DNA from 3 places in the Brevibacterium ammoniilyticum genome. Region 3 is predicted to be linked to each of the others. Evidence: predicted binding sites of a transcription regulator. Region 3 holds the regulator's gene; each other region holds the start of a gene.
What was found. Region 3 encodes HrcA, which represses chaperone genes, less so after heat shock. Its sites were predicted from a motif close to TTNGCACTCGNNNNNNNCGAGTGCNAA; they were not measured.

Region 1 (2,265 bases), on a different contig from region 3:
GCTGCCGATGAGGACGGCCGGACCGGGACTGAACGCCGCGAGGGAAGCGGCGGCCGCGTAGCCGATCGTGCCGAGGGCGAACATCCGGCGTCGCCCGAAGCGATCCCCGCAGCGGGCCGCGACGACGATGGTCACGGCAGTCGCGAGCGGGTAGACATCGACGATCCACGCGCGCATCGACTCGGGGACGTCGAGGTCCAGGGCGATGGCCGGCAGTGCGGTGTTGATCATGCTCACCCCCAGCGCTCCGCAGAGGATTCCCATGAGCAGTGGGACCATCGTCGGCCAGAGGCCGGGCATAGGTGCGGTCGGGGGAGACGGAGGTCGGGCGGTCATGACTCCACTGTGAGCTCGCGCTACGATGGGCACAAGTATGCACAATCTCGGCCAGTACGGACAGAATTGATACTGAAGCTCCGGCGACAACGTCGGGAACACGGGGGAGTGCGGCGAGGAGGACGGACATGCCGAGGAATCGCGTCGACGGCGTCATCGCTTCGTGGTCGCACAACTGCGCGGCGGAGGTGACCGTGGCCGTGCTCGGCGGGGCATGGAAACCGGTCGTGCTCAGTCTGCTCGGGCGGAACGAGGTCATGCGCTTCGGCGAGCTCCGGCGAGCAGCGGGAGAGCCGACCCCGCGCGTGCTCACCCGGCAGCTGCGGGAGCTCGAAGCCGACGGCCTCATCACCAGGACCGTCTACGCCGAGGTGCCCCCGAAGGTCGAGTACGGCCTGACGGAGTGCGGCAGGAACGTCCAGCCTCTCCTCGACGCCATGGCGGAGTGGGGGCGCGACTACGCCGCCGATGTCAGGCGCGAGTCGGCAGGCGGCGGCGCCGACAGGGAGAACGATCCCGGCGACGCTGCCGGTCGCTGAGTCCTCGGCCCGAGCGTTCACGCTGAGCCGAAAGCGTTCGGGCTGCCCGGGAGCGTGCCTCCGAAACTCCCCGGAATCTCGGGTGCTGCGAGGATTTCGTTTGCACTCTCCCCTTGAGAGTGCTAAATCTAGTGGTGGTGAAAACCTCGGGATCGCATCGGTCGTCTCGAGAGCGTGGTCCCCGTGTGGAATGGAACATGCGGACACACTCTCTGCCGTCGCGGGCGCTGACGACTGCTCTGGGATCCCAGTCCACTCCATCAGGGAGGATCTAGGCCACTATGGCAAAGATGATTGCATTCGACGAAGAAGCTCGTCGGGGACTCGAAGCTGGCCTCAACCAGCTTGCGGACGCGGTCAAGGTGACACTTGGACCCCGCGGTCGCAATGTCGTGCTCGAAAAGCAGTGGGGCGCACCCACCATCACCAATGATGGCGTGTCCATTGCCAAGGAGATCGAACTCGAGGATCCCTACGAGAAGATCGGCGCTGAGCTCGTCAAGGAAGTCGCCAAGAAGACCGACGACGTCGCCGGCGACGGCACCACCACCGCCACCGTTCTCGCTCAGGCACTCGTCCGCGAGGGTCTGCGCAACGTGGCTGCCGGTGCCGATCCGCTCAGCCTCAAGCGCGGCATCGAGAAGGCCGTGGCAGCTGTCACGGACGTCCTGCTCGACAACGCCATCGAGATCGAGACCAAGGAGCAGATCGCTGCCACCGCCGGGATCTCCGCCGGTGACCCTGCGATCGGTGAGCTCATCGCCGAGGCGATCGACAAGGTCGGCAAGGAAGGCGTCGTCACCGTCGAGGAGTCCAACACCTTCGGACTCGAACTCGAACTGACCGAGGGCATGCGCTTCGACAAGGGCTACATCTCCGGTTACTTCGTCACCGACACCGACCGTCAGGAAGCTGTCCTCGAGGATCCCTACATCCTCATCGTCAACTCGAAGATCTCGAACGTCAAGGATCTGCTGCCCGTCCTCGAGAAGGTCCAGCAGACCAACAAGCCGCTGCTCATCATCGCCGAAGACGTCGAGGGCGAAGCCCTCGCCGTGCTCGTGCTCAACAAGATCCGCGGCACCTTCAAGTCCGTGGCCGTCAAGGCCCCGGGCTTCGGTGACCGCCGCAAGGCTCAGCTCGCCGACATCGCCATCCTCACCGGTGGCCAGGTCGTGTCCGAGGAAGTCGGGCTCAAGCTCGACAACGTCACCCTCGACCTGCTCGGCACCGCTCGCAAGGTCGTCGTCACCAAGGACGAGACGACCATCATCGAAGGTGCGGGAGACGCCGACGAGATCGCCGGACGCGTGGCTCAGATCCGCGCCGAGATCGAGAACTCGGACTCCGACTACGACCGTGAGAAGCTGCAGGAGCGCCTGGCCAAGCT
Region 2 (2,265 bases), on a different contig from region 3:
CAGCGCGTCATTGAGGATCGCCTCCTGGCGGTCCGCATCCGTGACGAAGTGCGGGGACAGGTAGCCCTTGTCGAACTGCATGCCCTCGGTGATCTCCAGCTCCACATCGGAAGCCTGGGACTCGTCGATGGTGATGACGCCGTCCTTGCCGACCTTGTCGAAGGCGTCGGCGATGAGCGAGCCGATCTCCTCCGACTGGGCGGACAGACCGGCGACGTGCGCGATCTCCTCGGAGCCGGCCACATCACGGGAGATGGAGCCGAGTTCCTCGGAGACGGCCTCGACGGCGGTCTCGATGCCGCGCTTGAGCGCGCCGGGGGCGGCGCCTGCGGCGACGTTGCGCAGACCTTCGTTGACGAAGGCCTGGGCCAGGACGGTCGCGGTGGTGGTTCCGTCACCGGCGATGTCGTTGGTCTTGGTGGCGACTTCCTTGGCCAGCTGAGCGCCGAGGTTCTCGTAGGGATCGTCGAGCTCGACCTCACGGGCGATGGTCACGCCGTCGTTGGTGATCGTGGGGGCGCCCCACTTCTTGTCGAGAACGACGTTGCGGCCGCGGGGTCCGAGCGTCACCTTGACGGTGTCGGCGAGGGTGTTGACACCCTTCTCGAGCGAACGACGGGCCTCGTCGTTGAATTCCAGATTCTTAGGCATTCGTCCTCCTGTCTCAGTCGTATGTCAGTGATTCAGGGGATTCAGCCGATGACGGCGAGCACGTCGCGAGCCGAGAGCACGAGGAACTCTTCGCCGGCGTACTTGACCTCGGTGCCGCCGTACTTCGAGTAGATGACCTTGTCGCCGACGGCGACGTCGACGGGAACGCGGTTGCCGTTGTCTGCAACGCGGCCGGGGCCCACTGCGACGACTTCGCCTTCCTGCGGCTTCTCCTTGGCAGTGTCGGGAATGACCAGACCGCTGGCGGTGGTCTGCTCTGCTTCGACCTGACGGATGACGATCCGATCTTCGAGTGGCTTGATGGAGACCGACATATCGGGCTCTCTCCCTTCGCTGGGTTCAATTCTTGTGAAGACAGACGGCGGCTGCTGCCTGAGGAACCTCTCGTCGTCGCGGGTGCCGAGGTGTTCGACCGTCTCATGAAACTGGCACTCACTGAGCGTCAGTGCTAATTCGACTCTATGACTCCTTTAGCACTCGGTCAACTCGAGTGCCAGGAAAACCTCACGCTCTCGGCGAAAGCTCAGTCTCGGGGCGCCGAGTGCGGGCGCAGAGATGCGACGAGGGACCCCGGAATTCCGGAGTCCCTCGTCGCTTCTGCTCTCGTCGGGAGGTGAGCTCCCGTCGGGAAGCATCAGCCGCCTCGGCGGGGTCAGGTCAGGCGCAGGACCACTGTCCCCAGCCGGCCTTGGCCTGGAGCGTCTTCGCACGGTCGAACTGCTCACGCGGGCTGGCGTCGATCGGGTTGCCCGAGCCGCCCACGCTGCGCCAAGTGGCGAGCTTGAACTGGAAGAGACCGAAGTGCGCGTTGTTCTGCTTGTTCACCGCCCGCGGGTTGAAGTTCGACTCGCACTTGGCGACCTGGTACCACTTCGAGCCGGGTCCGCCGAGCATCGCCTTGATCTCCTCGGTCGACATCGATCCGCCTCCACCGGAGCTCGAACCGCCATCTCCGGAACCGGAGCCGGAGCCGCTGTCGCCCGAACCGGAGTCGGAGCCGCCCGAGGAGGACTCCTTCTTCTTCGTGCCTTCGATGACGACCTTGGCCTGAGGTTCGGTGAGGACCTTCTCGCCCTTCTTCTCCTTCTCGACCTCATCGCCGTTGACGGTCTTGACCTGGTACTGGACTTCCTTCTGACCGGTCTTGCCCTTGTCCTCGACCTTGGTCTCGCCGACGTAGAGGGAGTCGGACTTCTTCTTCTCGACCTTGGGCTTGATGTCTTCCTTCTCCGTGACGGTCTTGTTCTCCACCCGGTTGACGGTGAGAACCTGTCCGTCGGTGACGGCTGCGTTCATGGGCACGGAGAGGAAGTCGTCCTTGTCGAGGGTCACCTTGGCCTCTTCGAGGGCATCGCCGGCGGTGCCGACGGGCGCGGTGACCTTGACGTCCTTGCCGTCGGCGACGACGGTGAGCGCCTTCGCCGTGGTGACGTCGATGTTCGTGGGGGCGTCGACCTTGAGCTTGTCGCTCGCCTCGGCGCTCAGCTGCGCGTCCTTGGCGTCGACGCCGAGGTCTGCCAGCGCCTGGCCGACGGTGTTCGCGTTGGTCCACTCGTCGGTCTTCTTGCCGTCGACGGTGAGCGAGACGTCCTT
Region 3 (2,265 bases):
ATCTTCGACTCCTTCGTCCCCGCCACGAGATGGTCGGCGAGGATCCCGACCCGGTGCCCCCGGTCGGGAGCGAATTCCGCGAGTTTGTCCGCGACGTCGTCGAGTCCGCCGAGGGGTTCGACGACGACGCCTTCGATCCGCAGGTCATCGCCCCAGATCTTCTCGACGAGTTCGGCATCGTGCTTGCCCTCGACCCAGATCCGCGATCCGCGGGCCACCCGTGCCTTCGCCCCGGCCACGGCACGCGACCCCGACGCCGTGCGACCCGGAGCCGCGGGCTTGCGCTTGGGCAGCCGCAGATCGACCGGTTCGCCCTCGAGGAGGAACCCCGGTCCCAGCGGGAACGTCTTGAGCCCGCCGCGCCGATCCTCGAGCTTGACGACGACCCCGCCCGCGGTCTTCTCCGCCCCGACGACGGCGCCGACGAAGCCGCTCATCGCGTCTTCGAGCACCATGCCGAGCCCGAGCTCGACGGGACGCGACTTCTTGGGACGGTGCGAGGACGGCGACGCACCCGAGAGCACGTCCGAACCGTAGCGATCAAAAGCATTCACAGCCCACCAGCGTAGTGAATGCGGTGCCCGGCACAGCGGTGACCCGCGGGTCCCGGGACGGAAAGTGAAATCACAGGATAAGAGGCGTAGAATTGGCACTCGGAGTGTTAGAGTGCCAAATCCGGGGAGGAGTCCGATGAACGACAGCAGGCGCGCGCAGGTGCTCCGCGCGATCGTCGAGGACTTCGTCGCCACGAACGAACCCGTGGGGTCGAAGGCGATCGTCCAGCGGCACACCCTCGGGGTCTCACCCGCCACGATCCGCAACGACATGGCCCAGCTCGAGGCCGAGGGCTACATCGCCCAGCCGCACACCTCGGCGGGAAGGATCCCCACCGATCTCGGCTACCGGATGTTCGTCGACCGCATCGACGAATTCAAACCGCTCAGCCAGGCCGAACGCCGGGCGATCCTCCAGCTCGTCGACGGCGAGAGCGACCTCGACGGGATGCTCGACCGCACGGTCCGCCTGCTGGCGGGCCTCACCCACCAAGTTGCGCTCATCCAGTACCCCATGGTCTCGCAGGCCAAGGTCAAGCACATCGAAGTCGTGGGTCTGGCCGCCGGCCGGGTCCTCGTCGTCCTCATCACCGACGCCGGCCAGGTCGAGCAGAAGATCGTCGTCCTCGCCGAGGCGGTCGACGAGGACGGTCTCGCCCGCATCCGCGAGCGGATCAATGCCGAGTACGCCGGCCGCAGGCTCTCGCGCATCGACGCCCGGACCTCGGAGCAGACGGACGCTGAGGCGGCCGCAGGCACACCATCGAACACCGAGGCGACCAGTGAGGACTCCGCCGCGGGCGGGCCCGCAGAGGCGACGATCACGCGGATCCGCGACGCCGTGACCGACTTGGTCGCGGCGACCCGCGAAGAGCGGATCATCATGGCGGGAACGGCGAACCTCGCCCGGTCGGGCCACGAGTTCGGCGAGCAGATGGCCCCGATCCTCGAGGCCTTCGAAGAGCAGGTCGTCCTCCTCAAACTGCTCACCTCGATGGCCGAGGACCACGCGGAGATCAGCGTGCGCATCGGCCGTGAGAACACTCACGAGTCCTTCAGTTCGACATCCGTCGTCGCCGCCGAATATGGTCGGGTGGCGGGTTCATCGGCCCGTCTCGCCGTGCTCGGCCCCACCCGCATGGACTATCCGACGACGATCTCGGCCGTGCGCGCCGTCGCCAAGTACGTCTCCTCGGCGCTCGACCGAGGATAGACGACACAGACCCAGAGACAGACACCCAGACCCGGGAACATCGCGCAGGTCCGCCCGCGTTGACCCACAGAGCACATCGACGAAAGAGACCCCGTCGCACACGACGGAGACCACCATCAGGGAGAGAGAAGTTTCAGTGGCCGATCACTACGAAACACTCGGAGTGTCCAAGGACGCTTCAGCGGCTGAGATCAAGAAGTCCTACCTCAAGCTGGCCCGCAAGTACCACCCCGACGTCAACCCCGGCTTTGACGAGGAGTTCAAGGCGATCTCGCTCGCCTACGACGTCCTCTCCGACCCGGAGAAGCGCCGCAACTACGACATGGGCGGCGGAGAGAACGGGCAGGGCTTCCCGGCCGGCGGCTTCGGCGGGTTCGGCGACATCTTCGAGACGTTCTTCGGCGGCGGAGGCGGCGGCGCCGGCGGACCCATCCCGCGCATGCAGCGCGGCAAGGACGCCCTCGTCGGCGTCAACATCGACCTGCGCACCGCGGCCTT

Region 1: the regulator HrcA is predicted to act here: its motif matches at 975-1,001, upstream of groL (chaperonin GroEL).
Region 2: the regulator HrcA is predicted to act here: its motif matches at 1,143-1,169, upstream of groES (co-chaperone GroES).

The regions. Positions count from the first base shown of each region.
Region 1 covers NZ_BAABNP010000002.1:350,044-352,308, reverse strand. Annotated here, with positions in the region: gene AAHA49_RS03630 (MFS transporter) at 1-336, opposite strand, end outside; gene AAHA49_RS03625 (winged helix-turn-helix transcriptional regulator) at 465-875, shown strand; gene groL (chaperonin GroEL) at 1,157-2,265, shown strand, end outside.
Region 2 covers NZ_BAABNP010000002.1:169,704-171,968, forward strand. Annotated here, with positions in the region: gene groL (chaperonin GroEL) at 1-651, opposite strand, end outside; gene groES (co-chaperone GroES) at 693-986, opposite strand; gene AAHA49_RS02805 (ubiquitin-like domain-containing protein) at 1,330-2,265, opposite strand, start outside.
Region 3 covers NZ_BAABNP010000003.1:2,123-4,387, forward strand. Annotated here, with positions in the region: gene AAHA49_RS03810 (DUF3097 domain-containing protein) at 1-554, opposite strand, end outside; gene hrcA (heat-inducible transcriptional repressor HrcA) at 691-1,767, shown strand; gene dnaJ (molecular chaperone DnaJ) at 1,904-2,265, shown strand, end outside.